Thiocapsa rosea: one gene and its partner. The protein of the gene in region 1 binds, or shares a complex with, the protein of each later gene. Links are inferred from orthologs where the notes say so. Each region holds a gene or a part of one and is shown on either strand. Other genes may lie near its edges.

The links.
Region 2: the proteins of pnp (region 1) and rne are in contact, whole or in part, in a cryo-EM structure (PDB 9QH0), measured with the Escherichia coli proteins. The link is inferred for Thiocapsa rosea from one-to-one orthologs.

The regions. Positions count from the first base shown.
Region 1 is NZ_RBXL01000001.1:3,916,127-3,923,045, forward strand. Bases 786-3,697 are described here. They hold pnp (polyribonucleotide nucleotidyltransferase), read left to right. Parts: upstream 786-1,147; coding sequence 1,148-3,247; downstream 3,248-3,697. Other genes in these bases: rpsO (30S ribosomal protein S15), read left to right, coding at 786-965; BDD21_RS17690 (competence/damage-inducible protein A), read left to right, coding at 3,653-3,697. In the rest of the region: tRNA pseudouridine(55) synthase TruB, read left to right, coding at 1-501; more of rpsO, read left to right, coding at 696-785; more of BDD21_RS17690, read left to right, coding at 3,698-4,426; BDD21_RS17695 (response regulator), read left to right, coding at 4,873-5,382; BDD21_RS17700 (sigma-54-dependent transcriptional regulator), read left to right, coding at 5,599-6,919. UniProt on the Escherichia coli protein: Involved in mRNA degradation. Catalyzes the phosphorolysis of single-stranded polyribonucleotides processively in the 3'- to 5'-direction. Also involved, along with RNase II, in tRNA processing.
Region 2 is NZ_RBXL01000001.1:3,503,291-3,511,238, reverse strand. What follows is about bases 1,448-5,388. They hold rne (ribonuclease E), read left to right. Parts: upstream 1,448-1,831; coding sequence 1,832-5,188; downstream 5,189-5,388. Outside these bases: BDD21_RS15830 (RluA family pseudouridine synthase), read right to left, coding at 1-993; BDD21_RS15820 (sulfotransferase), read left to right, coding at 5,396-6,676; BDD21_RS15815 (glycosyltransferase), read left to right, coding at 6,642-7,805; BDD21_RS15810 (polysaccharide deacetylase family protein), read left to right, coding at 7,792-7,948. UniProt on the Escherichia coli protein: Endoribonuclease that plays a central role in RNA processing and decay. Required for the maturation of 5S and 16S rRNAs and the majority of tRNAs. Also involved in the degradation of most mRNAs.

The DNA of each region.
Region 1 (6,919 bases):
CTGGCGCGCCAGGGTTTGGAGGTCGAGCGGACCCCGCGCGAGATTCAGATCTTCGCGCTCGATCTGCTCTCGATGGATCTACCCGAGATCGAGCTGGACGTGCATTGCTCCAAGGGCACTTATGTGCGCACGCTCGCCGAAGATATCGGTCGCATGCTGGGCTGCGGCGCCCATGTCAGCGGACTACGCCGCACCGCCGTGGGGCCTTACGCGGAAACCGCCGGTCCCTTTGTCGGTCTGGACCAGGTCGAAGCGATGGCCGGCGAAGACGACATGGCCGGTCTGGATGCGCTGCTCCTGCCGCTCGACAGCGCCCTGGGTCACTGGCCGGCGGTGCGTCTCTCCGCCGACGCCGCGTTCTATCTGCGCCAAGGCCAGGCGGTCTTGATCCCGCAGGCGCCGACCGACGGACTGGTCCGACTCTATGATCCGTCGCAGATCTTCGTCGGTGTAGGCAGTATCCTCGACGACGGGCGCGTCCAGCCCAAGAGGCTGATTTAGAGATTCAAAACCGCACGCGATGAGGCCCGAGCAACCCGCGATGCCGCGGTGTGAAGGCGGTGTGCGGGATCCAAGGAAACGTTTCAAACCCACGGTCCGATCCCCTGATGTCATTGTCGGGGTGATCCATCCCTCTCCCGAATCGGAGACGGACCAGGACCTTTTTTCTCCATCACTGACCCGGGAGACCACCAATGACAATGACCGCAGCCGAGAAGAAACAGATTGTCGAAGACTACCGTCGTGCCGATGCCGACACGGGGTCTCCGGAGGTGCAGGTCGCGCTTTTGACCGCACGCATTCTGCAGCTCACCGATCATTTCAAGGAGCACAAGCACGATCATCACTCGCGCCGCGGTCTGGTGCGCATGGTCAATTCACGTCGCAAGCTGCTCGATTATCTCAAGCGCAAGGATGTCGACCGCTATCGCGAGCTGATTACGCGTCTCGGCCTGCGCCGCTGACACGCCTCCCGACTCGGCGATCGGGCGGTCGGGTTGCCCCCGATCCGCCCGCTCCCCGCGGAAGGGATGCCGCCGGCGGCACCGACGCACAGCCCTGTTGCCACAGCGCCTACAGGCGCGCCTAAGGTGCAGGGGCCCAAGGCCCGGCGCTACGACGGACCACATACCCCGAGGATCTACTTGTGATTCCCAAAGCTATCGTGAAGCAATTCAAGCTCGGCGACCAGACAGTGACGCTCGAGACCGGCGAGATCGCGCGCCAGGCCGACGGCGCCGTGCTCGTCAATGTCGACGATACGGTTGTTCTGGTCACGGTCGTTGTCGACAAGCGCCCCGGCGCGGTGCGCGACTTCCTGCCCTTGACCGTCGATTATCAAGAAAAGACCTATGCCGCCGGCCGGATCCCCGGCGGCTTCTTCCGTCGTGAAGGGCGTCCGAGCGAGGTCGAGGTTCTCACCTCGCGTCTGATCGATCGTCCGATCCGTCCCCTGTTCGCGAAAGGTTTCAGACAAGAGATCCAGGTGATCGCGACGGTCAAGTCGCTGAACCCTGCGGTCAATCCCGAGGTTCCCGCCATGCTCGGCGTCTCGGCCGCATTGGCGATCTCGGGCGTTCCGTTCAACGGACCGATCGGCGCCGTGCGCGTCGGCTACAAGAACGGCGAGTACATCCTCAATCCGGCGGTCGTCGGTGTGGGTCCGGATTCGGACCTCGACCTGATCGTTGCCGGGACCGAGAAGGCGGTCTTGATGGTCGAGTCCGAGGCGCGCGGTCTCACCGAGGAGGTGATGCTCGGTGCCGTGCTGTTCGGTCACGAGCAGATGAAGCCGGCCATTGCCGCAATCCGCGAGCTGGCTGCCGAAGCGGGCAAGCCCCCGATGGACTGGACGCCTCCCGTGCCCGATACCGCATTGGCCGAGGCCGTGGCGAGTGCCTGTGGCGAGCGTATCGCCGAGGGCTATCGCATCAAGGACAAGCAAGCGCGCTACGCCGCCCTGAACGCAGTCCGCGCGGCGGTGGTTGCCGAGCTTTGCGCCGGCGAGAGCCCCGCATGGAGCGAATCCCAGGTGATGGGTGCGATCGAGAAGTTCGAGAAGACCACCGTGCGCAGCTCGATCATCGCCGGCAACCCGCGTATCGACGGTCGCGACAACGTGACGGTGCGTCCCATCACGATTCGCACCGGTGTGCTGCCCCGCACGCACGGCTCGGCGCTCTTCACGCGCGGCGAGACCCAGGCCCTGGTCATCACCACCTTGGGCACCGAGCGCGATTCGCAGATCATCGATGCCCTGGAAGGCGAGCGGCGCGAGCACTTCATGCTCCACTACAACTTCCCGCCCTTCTGTGTCGGTGAGACCGGTCGGGTCGGCACGCCGAAGCGGCGCGAGGTCGGCCACGGCCGTTTGGCCAAGCGCGGCGTGCTCGCCGTCATGCCGAGCATCGAAGAGTTTCCCTATTCGGTGCGCGTGGTCTCGGAGATCACCGAGTCCAACGGCTCCAGCTCCATGGCCAGTGTCTGCGGCACCAGTCTGTCGTTGATGGATGCCGGCGTGCCGGTGAAGGCGCCGGTGGCCGGCGTGGCGATGGGTTTGATCAAGGAAGGCGATGCCTTTGCCGTGCTGACCGACATCATGGGCGACGAGGATCACCTCGGCGACATGGACTTCAAGGTGGCCGGAACGTCCGAGGGCATCAACGCCCTGCAGATGGACATCAAGATCGAGGGCATTACCGCCGAGATCATGGAAACGGCACTCGATCAGGCGAAGGCCGGCCGGCTGCACATCCTCGGCGAGATGAACAAGGTCATCGGTGCACATCGCTCCGAGATGTCCGAGCATGCCCCGCGCATCATCGAGCTGAAGATCCATCCCGAGAAGATCCGCGATGTCATCGGCAAGGGCGGCTCCGTCATCCGCGCCATCACGGAAGAGACCGGTGCCACCATCGACATCAACGACGACGGCGTGGTCAAGATCTTCTCGGTCGAGAAGGCCGCCGGCGAGGAGGCCAAGCGCCGCATCCGTCTGATCACGGCCGATGTCGAGGTCGGCAAGATCTACGAAGGCCGTGTCGCACGCCTGATGGATTTCGGCGCCTTCGTCACCATCCTGCCGGGACGCGACGGGCTTGTGCACATCTCCCAGATCTGCGAGGAGCGCGTGCAGAGTGTGAGCGACAAGCTCTCCGAGGGCGATCAGGTCCGGGTGAAGGTCCTCGAGGTCGACAAGCAAGGCCGCATCCGTTTGAGCATGAAGGCGATCGAGCCGGGCGAGTAATCCCCGGGTCTCGATGTGCATGAAAAAGGGGCTTATAGCCCCTTTTTTATGCCGAGCACATGGGTGTTTTTCGTGAGTTAAACCGCGCCAGCTCCGGCGGTCGTCGGAGCCGCCGCGGCCAAGCCAATCCAACAAACGACGCCTATCGCGTCGGGCGCGGTTTAATATGCCGATCGTTGCCCTGGGCGGACTGAAGTCCGCCTGCCCCGGGTGCCGGTTGAAACCGGCGAACCCGCGGGCCGGACCGCCGACGTCAGTCGCTCCCCCCCGGTCCGCCGACTTCAGTCGGCCCCCGGGTACGCCGACTTCAGTCGGCTCTTCGCTCGGCCGATCCTCAGCACCGGAAACACGCTGCGTCTGCCCGGTGGCTGAACGTCGTTCCTAATCAGTAAGGCCCATCACCTCATGTCAACGCACCAACACCGCCCGCCCACTGCCTTCGGTCTCATCGTGATCGGCGACGAGATCCTCAAGGGCTCCCGCGTCGATGCCCATCTGCGCGCCTTCAAGGAGATGGTCGGCGAGCGCGGCCATGAGCTGGCGTGGCACTGGCTGCTTCCGGACGACCCGGAGGTGTTGGTTGCCCATCTGCGCTTCTCGCTGGGGCGCCAGGATCCCGTATTCGTGTGCGGCGGCATCGGCGCGACACCGGACGATCACACCCGCGCCTGCGCCGCGACCGCGGTCGGTCTGGATCTGATGCGTCATCCCGAAGCCAAAGCCCTGCTCGAGGAGAAGTTCGGTGCCGAGGTCTACCCCAACCGCATCCTTATGGCGGATCTGCCTGCAGGGTGCGATCTGATTCCGAACCCGATCAACCGGATCCCGGGCTTTTCGCTGCGCGGGCACTGGTTTCTTCCGGGTTTCCCCCAAATGGCCTGGCCGATGGCGCAATGGGTGTTGGATCGCTTCTACGGCGTCTCGGACCTGGTGCAGGAGCGGGCCTTCGAGCTTTTCGATACCCCGGAAAGCAGCCTGATCCCCGTGATGCGCGATCTCGGCGACCGGTTCCCCGAGCTGAAGCTCTTCAGCCTGCCTCATCTCGGAGATGATGCCCACATTCGGTTGGGTTTTCGCGGGCGCAGCGGGATCGAAGCGGCGATGGACGCCCTGCGCGAACGCCTCGAGCGCGATGGGATTCCGTATCGCGAGGCTGCGCCGGATACCCTGCATCCGTGACGAAAAAAAACCGCCATCGCGGGTGTGTGGTGCGCCATGGCGGTCAATTGCTTGCTGCTGAATTCAAGCCTGAATGCGTGCCGGCCGAGGTAGGTTGGTCGGGAGACGATTCCAGGCTTGAACCTCTATCCTGCGCTTTACCCATCACGAAAACAGTAAAGATCTGTAAAGGACGCAAGAGCCGCCGCGCTCGGGGGCGCCTTCACGAATCTTTACTTGCCCCAAAGATCTTGAAGGAGGTTAATTTGGGGAAACTCGTGTCGGTTGAATCTCCCTGCCGACCGCGCCGGTTATACGGAACTTGATCCATTCAGTCTGGGATGGACCTTAGGGACAGGTTCCGAAGGGTCCTTATCAGCGGAGTCACCATGCATCCCACCGTCCTTGACGACGACACTCGTATCGAAGCTGGATCCGGGTGTTTTCTAAAGCCGATCCAAGGAATTATGTTCGGTGCATCCGGGACTGCCGAGGAGCAGCGGCGGAACGTCACACCTTGCTTCGGACCTGTCGATCGGGTCCTGCGCCAGGCAGCGTTCGAGCAATCCTCGGGCCGCTATCCGGGTACCGACGCAGCTCGCATCATGGTCGTCGATGACGACCTGCTTCTGCTGCGTGCCACGTCGCGCCTCGCGATCTCCTGGGGTTACCAATGTGAGACCTACAGCGAACCTCACCGCGCGCTCCTCGCTGCCGAGGCGAGCGCGCCTGACCTCTTGATCGTCGACATCTACATGCCCTACATCGATGGGTTCGAGGTGATCAAACGGATGCGGACGATGGGCGGCGCAACCCGCATCCTCGCCGTCAGCGGGGATGCCGGTTACGGGCAGCGGACCCACGTGCTCGATATCAGTCGCGTCATGGGGGCAGATGCCGTGCTCGAAAAACCAATCGTTGCCTGGTTATTGCGGGCGACCGTCAAGCGCCTGATTGGTCCCGCCGATCGCGACTGAATCCGGATCTCGGGCAATCGGAGCGCACGCGCGGTCAAGCATTTCCTCTGCTCCTTCTTCACAAATCTTTACCCCTCGCGCGGCGCGGATGGTCCACCATTGGGAGGTTGAAGTTCATGGGGCCCGGGAGACCCAGCGGATGGTTTGCGCGACCAACGCGCCGAAACCGGACTTGATCCGGTACCCGAACGCCTACCCAAGCATCGGAAATCAACAATGATGAACAAGGAAACGAACGATTGGTCGGACGTCATCCTTGTCGTGGATGACGACGACAGCATGCTGCGAATCCTGCAGCTTCTCCTTCAGCGTGCAGGCTATGGGGTCATCACGGCCCGTTCGGCGGGGGAGGGGCTGCGCCTATCGGAGACTTACGGGCCGAGTCTGGCGATCCTCGACTGGAAACTGCCGGACATGACCGGGCTGGAACTCTTGCGTCAGCTCAAGCTCGCTCTCCCGGATCTGCCGGTGATCCTTCTGACCGGGTTCGCCAATCTGGAAGGCGCGGTCAGCGCCATCAAGGAAGGCGCCTACGATTATCTCGCCAAGCCAATGGGTAACAAAGAATTTTTAGCCAGGGTTCAGGGGGCGTTGGAGCATGATTCACGTCCCTTCCCGGTCATTGGGGGTCGGGATCCGCTGACCGAGCGGATGGGGACAAGCACGGCGATCACGCGAACCATCGAGGACATCGAGCGGGTGGCACCCACGGACTTCTCGGTGAACCTGTTCGGGGAGACCGGCTCGGGCAAGGAGGTGGTCGCCCATGCGATCCACGAGGCCAGTCCCAGGGCGAAGCAGCCCTTCGTTGCCGTCGACTGCGGTGCAATCCCGGAGTCTTTGATCGAGAACGAGTTGTTCGGCCACGAGCGCGGCGCCTTTACGGGTGCGGATCGGCAACAGGCGGGACGGTTCGAAGCCGCCGACGGCGGGACGCTGTTTCTCGACGAGATCACCAATTTGTCCCTATCGGCGCAGGCTCGGCTCTTGCGGGTTCTGCAGGAACGGGTCATCTACCGGGTCGGGGGCAGCACGCCGATCCCGGTCGACGTGCGGCTGATCTCGGCGAGCAACCGGCAGTTGGCCGATGCGGTGAGCGAGGGCGGTTTCCGCGCCGACCTGCTGTATCGGCTGTCCGACTATCGCATCGCGATCCCGCCGCTGCGCGAGCGGCGGGAGGACATCATGCACATCGCCAACCAGTTTCTGGTCGATGCGAACAGGGATCTGCACAAACACATCGGTCATTTCACGGACAAGGCCGTCCAAGCCATGTTGACCTACCACTGGCCGGGCAATGTGCGTGAGCTCAGGAGCGTCGTGCGTCGTGCGGTCTTGATCGCGCAATACCTCATCGATGTCAATCACCTTGACCTCCCGGAGTCCGGGTTCCGAACCCAGTCGAATCCGCTAGGCGAGTCCATAGCCACCCAAATGGATCCGGACAGCGAAGGTTTCTCGCTCAAGGAGATCGTGCGCGCACGGGTCGAGCATCTGGAACGGGAGGTCCTCTCGAGCGCCCTGCGACGCCACAACG
Region 2 (7,948 bases), 410 kb from region 1 along the record:
GGCGGGCTCCAAGGCAGACAGGAAATGCTCGAGGTCATCGGGCAGGGGCGCCTCGACACGGTGCGGTCGATCGGCGGCTTCGAGTTGAAAACTCAAGGCGGAGGCGTGCAAAAACAAGCGTGACAATCCCAGTGCCTTGAGGGCGCGATTCGCGTTCTCGTCGCCGTATTTGGGGTCGCCCGCCAAGGGGGTTCCCAGATGAGCGGCATGGACGCGGATCTGGTGCGTACGCCCGGTGATCAGCTCGGCTTCGACCAGGGTGAGCACGCCGACGTCCGAGCGGAAGCGTCCCAGACGTCGAAACACCGTGCGTGCCGGTTTTCCCTCTTCCGGGTCGACTTGAACCATCCGCTCGCCGCCCTGCAGCACGTTCTTCTTCAGCGGTGCGTCCACACCGACCTTCGAGCGCTCCAGCTCCCCGATCATCAGGGCCATGTAGCGCTTGTCCATAGCGCCTTCGCGGATCAGCTCGTGGAGCTCGCGCAATGCACTGCGCCGCTTGCTGATGAGGATGCAGCCGGAGGTGTCGCGATCCAGACGGTGAACCAGCTCCAGCTCGCGACCGGGCCGCAGCTCGCGCAGCGATTCGATCAGGCCGTAGCTCAGACCGCTGCCGCCATGCACGGCCAGGCCGGCGGGCTTGTCGATGACCAGAAGGCGCTCGTCCTCGTAGAGCACCGCCTCCGCGAGCGGGGCGAGACGCGAGACAGGGACCCGGACGGGCGTCTCCGCAAGGGCCGTGCGCATCGGCGGGATGCGCACCAGATCGCCCGTGCGCAGCCGATGACTGGCCTTGACCCGACCTTTGTTGACGCGCACCTCGCCACGACGCATCACCCGATACAGGTGGCTTCGCGGCACGCCCTTGAGATGGCGCAGAAGAAAGTTGTCGATGCGCTGCCCGTCGGACTCGGCATCGACGCAGACCACGCGTACGGACGAATCATCCCGAAGCTCCGGCTCGGGACGCGCACGCTCGGCAACCGCAGGCATCGGGCCGGAGCGCTTAGGCTGCGTGCGTCCGGGTCCGCCACTCCCGGGGCCGGTCGTCTTCGGGTCAGCCCTTCGGAAGACGGCGCGTTTCGGACCGGCGACGACGCCTTCAGAGCCCTTCGATGGAGTGCTCTTGGGGCCGGCGCGCTCGGAAGCCGGGCGGCCCCGGAGGCCGTCCCGCCCCCCTGTTGCGCGGGCGGCGGCATGCTTGTTCGGACGGCGATCGGCACGGGGATGAGGTCGATTCACGAATGATGGCGCCTGCCTGGGTGGCTCAATTGATGCTAAATAAGGTTTACTGATACACTTGGACGCTTGCGCTGGCCAGCGGAAACGCGATTTTTCCCGGAGCGGCGAGCGCAGCCAAGGGTCGGTCACGATGCCGGAGCGAGTGGAGCCACATCCGCTCGGAAGGCCCCGACCCTCATGCCGGCATCCGATGTCCGAGCAGGCCGATGTGCGGGATCTCGAGTGGTGACGCGGACTCGTTTTATCGGGTGACCGCGCATTCTACACCCTGTGAGCGCCGCGCGCCCTGCACGACGGCAGACCAGCGCAGCCGGCGCCGACCTCGCCGCTCCCGAGATCGGCCCCCTCCAACCGGGCGGGCCGATCAGGTGCGAGTGCCTCCAATGGGCGCTCGTCGACGACAAAACATTACTGACTACGCGCGTGCCCGTCCGGATCGGCCGAGAGCCCGTCTGAACGGACACTGTCGATGCCGTCGGGCCGATTCGTCGGCGCGACGGCGACACGCCGAGCCGCCCGCAGGTTTGCAGGGGCGCACGGCGAGCAGTCCCTCAGACGGGAGACGCGTCGTGGTGCGGAAAACAACCCTATGAAACGCATGCTGATCAACGCAACTCAGCCCGAAGAGTTGCGTGTTGCGACCGTCGACGGTCAACAGCTTTACAACCTCGATATCGAGTCCCCCGGCCGAGAACAGAAAAAGGCCAACATCTACAAAGGCATCATCACCCGCGTCGAGCCCAGTCTCGAGGCCGCCTTCGTCGACTACGGTGCCGATCGGCACGGCTTCCTCCCGCTCAAAGAGATCGCGCGGGCCTATTTCGAGCCCGACAGTGTCAAACCTGGCTCGCGCGTCAGCATCAAGGAATCGGTGCGCGAGGGCCGCGAGGTCGTCGTTCAGATCGACAAGGAAGAGCGCGGCAACAAGGGGGCAGCACTCACCACCTTCATCTCTCTGGCCGGTCGTTATCTGGTGCTGATGCCCAATAACCCGCGCGCCGGCGGGGTCTCGCGACGCATCGAGGGCCAGGATCGCAGCGAGCTGCGCGACGCCATGAGTCAGCTCGAGATCCCAGAAGACATGGGTTTGATCGTGCGCACCGCGGGCGTGGGCAAGAACGTCGAGGAGCTCCAGTGGGACCTCGACTACCTGCTCCAGCTTTGGAAGGCGATCGAGACCTCTGCGCAGGACCGCAAGGCGCCCTTCCTCATCTATCAAGAGAGCGACGTCATCATCCGTTCGATCCGCGACTATCTGCGCGTGGACATCGGCGAGATCCTGATCGACAACAAGGCGGTCTTCGAGCGTGCCGAGAGCTTCATCCGCCAGGTGATGCCGAGCAATCTGAAGAAGCTCAAGCTCTACCAGGACGAGGTCCCGCTCTTCACCCGCTATCAGATCGAGAGCCAGATCGAGTCGGCCTTCCAGCGCGAGGTGCGCCTGCCCTCCGGCGGCTCGATCGTGATCGACCACACCGAGGCGCTGACCTCGGTGGACATCAACTCGGCGCGTGCCACCAAGGGCGCCGATATCGAGGAGACCGCGCTCAACACCAACCTGGAAGCGGCCGACGAGATCGCGCGCCAACTGCGTCTGCGTGATCTGGGCGGACTCTTCGTCATCGACTTCATCGACATGACGCCGCCGAAGAACCAGCGCGAGGTCGAGAATCGGCTGCGCGACGCGCTCAAGCACGACCGCGCCCGGGTGCAGGTCGCCCGCATCTCGCGCTTCGGTCTGTTGGAGATGTCGCGCCAGCGCCTGCGACCCTCGCTCGGGGAGTCGAGCCAGCAGGTCTGCCCGCGCTGCAAGGGTCAGGGGACCGTCCGCGGGGTCGAGTCGCTTGCGCTGTCGATCCTGCGCATCGTCGAAGAAGAGGCGATGAAGGACAGTACCCACCGCATCGTCGCCCAGCTGCCGGTGAGCGTCGCGACCTTCCTGCTCAACGAGAAGCGTCGCGGCATTCTGGAGATCGAGCAGCGCCAAGGCGTCGAGGTCCTCTTGCTGCCCAACGAGGCACTCGAAACGCCTGAGTACCAGATCGAACGCGTACGCACCCAGGACGCGGGCAAGCTCGTCCCGGATCAGTCGAGCTACGAGCTGACCGCAGCGTCCGAGACCAAGGTCGCGCCCTTCTACGCCAAGCTCGGTCAACCCGTGCAGGCCGAGGAGCCGGCCGTCAAGCAGGTCTCGCCGGCGACCCCGGTCCCCCAACGCTGGACGCCGACACCCCAGCCCGAAACACCCGTGCGTCGCGAAGCGGAGCGCGGCGAGCCCGAAAGCCTGCTCAAACGCATCTGGACCGGGCTCTTTGCGCCGCGCCAGCCCGAAGCGGATGTCCCTGCAACCCACAGGCCACCCGCAGACGAGCGCCCGGCGCCCGAGACCGCGCCGCGCACGCAGCAACCGCGACACACCGCCGATTCGGGCGAGCGCCGCAGCCAAAGCAGACCACCACAGACCCGACGCGACGAGTCGCCAAGGGAGCGCGGGCGGCAGGAACAGGGTCGGCACAGCCGAGCGGCACCCGAGCAGCAGACGCGCTCGGAGCCGAACCGCAGCCGGAACGAGGCCAGCCAGGGCAGCGAGGCTGTCGCGGCAGCAGATCCGACGACGCGACCCGAGACCGAGGAGCAGACCCAGGCCCGCCGCGACGGCGAGACACGCTCGCGCCGGAGCGGCTCGCGCGGACGCGGACGACGGAGTTCCGGTTCGAGCGAGGGAGGCCGTCCCACGGGCGAGGCGTCGCGCGATCAAGATACCCGCGGCGACGAGGGCTCCGGCGAGCACAGCGAGGGTCGGCAACGGTCCGAACGTCATGGCGACGACACGCCGACGACCAGTAGCGATCGAGCCGCCGCGCCGTCGCGCGGAAGTCGGCCGGAGGATCATCCGCTGATGATCGCACCCGTCGGCGAGACCGCCGTGCAGAACGGCGGAGCGGGCGCAACCTCGACGGACTCGATCGACCGCGGACGTCCGGCGGGACGCGCCGAAGACGCGCGCCTCGGCGAACAACCCGAGGGTACGGACAACGCCTCGGACGACACCTCCGATCCCGGCGCCGAGCCGGGGCAAGACGGCAACGCAGCGCCGGGCGGCGAGCGGCCGCGCTCCTCGCGTCGACGTCGCGGCGGCCGCAATCGCCGACGCTCTTCGGCCGGCGCAGAGACGAAGGAAGGCGCGGGAGACGAGGGCGGCAGCACCGAAGGCGCCTCGGGTCCGACAGCAGACCAAATGCCCCCGCAACCGCATGATCGGCAGCCGGCGCACGCGGAATCGACCGAGACGGACCCGAAACCCCGTGAGCACAGACCCGACCGACGGGTCCGCGAGGGCGCAGTCGTCGCGCAGGGCGAAAGCACCCGCGCTGAGCCTCGACCGGACGGCGACTCGAGCACCGAGGCATCGATGCCGAGCGAGCCGACCACACCGATCAAGCACGAGGCCCCGGCGAGCGAGCCGACCGCACCGATCAAGCACGAGGCTCCGAGCAGCGAGCCGACCGCGCCGATCAAGCACGAGGCCCCGAGCAGCGAGCCGACCGCGCCGATCAAGCACGAGGCCCCGAGCAGCGAGCCGACCGCGCCGATCAAGCACGAGACCCCGGCAAGCGAGCCGACGGCCACGCCGATCAAGCACGAGGCCCCGGCGAGCGAGCCGGTCACGCCGGTCAAGCATGCGGCCCCGACGAGCGAGCCGACGGCCACGCTGCCGCGCCCGGCGCCCGTCGCCGAGACGGCCGAGCCTCGGACGCCGACCGAACCCTCGGCCGGTTCCGGCGCCTATCGTGATGGGACCGAAGGCGTCCTGAGCGAACGCGCTGCATCGTCGGGCACCGACGATCGGTCGACGTCGAGACCCGAGCCTGTCCCTCCGACACCCGCCGCGGCAGCGGCCCCGACGTCCGATCCGGTCGAACCGAAAAGCGGGGACGCGGTTTAAAAGGATATCGTTTTTAATCTCTTAAACCGCGCCGACTCCAACGGCCGTCAAATCTGCCGGGGCCGATCTCATCCCAGAACATCGCGTACCGCGCTGGGCGCGGTTTAACCGCGCAGCAGCGGTTGATGCGCGCCCGGGGTCGACGCGGATCAACCGACCGAGATCGTCTGAAACCGTCAACGCAGGATCCGGCTCATCGGGGTCATCATGCTCAGACTGTTTTTCGAGAGCCTGACCGGCTTACTCCGTCTGACCTATCGGACATTCGTGCCGGGGCCAGGCCGTCCCCGGCCGAGCGCCAAACGCATGCTGGTGATGAGTGGATTCATCCCGCTCTTCACCCTTGTCCAAGGGATCCACTGGATCGGCTTCCTGCTCGACGAGATCTTTTATCGCGGTTATCGCCGTGTCGCGATCCGCGAGCCGCTGTTCGTGCTCGGTGTCCCCCGAAGCGGAACCACTCACCTTCATCGCGTCATCGCTGACGACACTGCACTGACGACCTTCTCGACCTGGGAATGTCTTTTCGCACCGTCGGTCACCCAACGGCGTTTCTGGCTCGGCCTCGGGCGGATCGATGCGCATGTGGGTCGCCCCCTCGGGCGCATGCTCGACTGGATCGAACGACACGCCTTCAAGGGCCTCGATGCCGTCCACCCCATGCGCCTGAGCGACCCGGAAGAAGACTACTTCGCGCTCATGCCGGTGCTGTGCTGCTTCATCCTCGTCCTACCCTTCCCACACTCGGATCTCTTGTGGCGTATGGGCCTATTCGACCAGGACATGCCGGAGGCGCGCCGCGCACGGCTGATGGACTTCTATCATCGGTGCCTGCAGCGACATCTCTACGTCCATGGTCCCGAGAAGCGGCTCTTGTCGAAGAACGCCGCCTTCGCCCCGCTGGCCGGCAGTCTCGCGGCGCGCTTCCCCGACGCGCGCTTCATCGTCTGTCTGCGCGAGCCGCACGCCACGTTCCCGTCTCAGCTGAGCTCGCTCGCGGCCGGAATCGACTTCTTCGATGTCCTGTCCGCGACCCCCGATTTCCGGGAGCGCTTGACCGGTCAACTGGGTTTCTATTACAAGAATCTGGAAAGGGCGTTGGGAGAACTCCCCGAAGAGCGCTGCGCATGGGTTACCATGCGCGCGTTGCAGTCGGATCCGGCGTGTCGGGTGCTGGTCATCTACGCGCAGCTCGGGCTAACGGCGCGTGCGCAGTTCCGCGCCGCGATCGCACGACACGCGGCCGAGGCCGAAACCTACCGAAGCGCTCACGGCTACAGCCTGGAGCAGTTCGGACTCTCTCGGGGGGACATCGATCGCGATCCGGGACCCGTCTTCGCACGGCTTGCCGCTCGGTCGGCACGGAGCGCGGCCGATGCAGCGTCGATGCACCCGGGGACAAGGCCCGGCGACGATCCCATGGGCTCATCCTCAACCAGGACACCCGTGCGCCATGCTGAACCTATCCACTGCGGGGACCAGTGTTAGGACGCCCCTGCATCCCTGCGCCGCCGAGCTGCGTGTCGCCATCGTGTCCGACGCCGCTCCCGAGCGCAACGGCGTCGGCGCCTATTACCGCGATCTCGCCGACCATCTCAGGACCGCCGGAGCCCGGGTCGATTTGGTCGCACCGCGTTGTCGCGCGGGATCCTGGTATGGGGGCCTGACGCTCCCGCTGCCAGGCGACTCCACCCAGAAGATCGTCTTGCCCTCCCCTTGGCTCTTGAGCCGACGCCTCGATCGCCTCCGCCCGAACGTCGTCATCGTCCCGACCCCTGGCCCGTTCGGCCTGCTCGGGATGCATCTGGCCGAGCGCAACGGAGCCGCACTGGTGGTCGGTTTCCACACCCACTTCGAGGCCCTGACAACGCTGTTCCGGAATTGGGGTATCGGCGCCCGCATCGCCAACGGCTACCTCGGTGCCTGTCATCGGCTGCTCTTCGACAAGAGCGATCTGGTCTTGGCAAACTCGGCAGAGATGATGGCGATTGCGCGATCGATCGGTGCCCGCCGCGTCAGCCTCATGGCCACCCCGATCCCGCAGCGCTTTCTCGATCTGCCGCCCGCCCCGGCGGGCAGGGATGTCGCTCGCGTGCTTTTCGCCGGACGTCTGGCACCTGAAAAGAACTTGGAGGCCATCGTCGCCGCTGCGCACCGACTCCCGGACATCGAGTTCCTGATCGTCGGCGATGGTCCGATGCGGGCGTGGGTGGAGAAGGAGTGCCGAGGGCTACCCAACCTCGGACACTCAGGCTGGGTCAGCCGCAGTCGGATCATGGCCCTCATCGACGAGATGGACGCCTTGATCCTGCCCTCGACGGTCGAGTCGTTCGGCACCGTTGCGCTCGAGGCGATGGCACGGGCACGCCCGGTGCTGGTGTCCTCGGCCTGCGGCATCCTGAGCTGGGATCTACTGAGCAGGGGGATCTTCCGGATCCACGAGGGCGAGCACCTCGCCGATGCCTTGGCGCGGCTGCGCGACCTGGACCCGGCGATCCGCGAACGCAAGGCACACCTGGGACGCGAAGGCGCGCGGGAGATCAACCACCGCAACCTGGAACATTGGCTTGGGGTCTTGTCGGGCAACTATGCCGATTCGGTCGATGCGAAACGCTGAGCCCGCGGCAGGCCCAAGCGCTCGGCAGGTCCGTGCTCTGGTCTCGGTGCACGACGTCATGCCCGAGACCTTGCCGCAGGTCGAGCGCATCCTGGCTCTGCTCGACAACGAAGGGGTCACACCCGTCACGCTGCTGGTGGTTC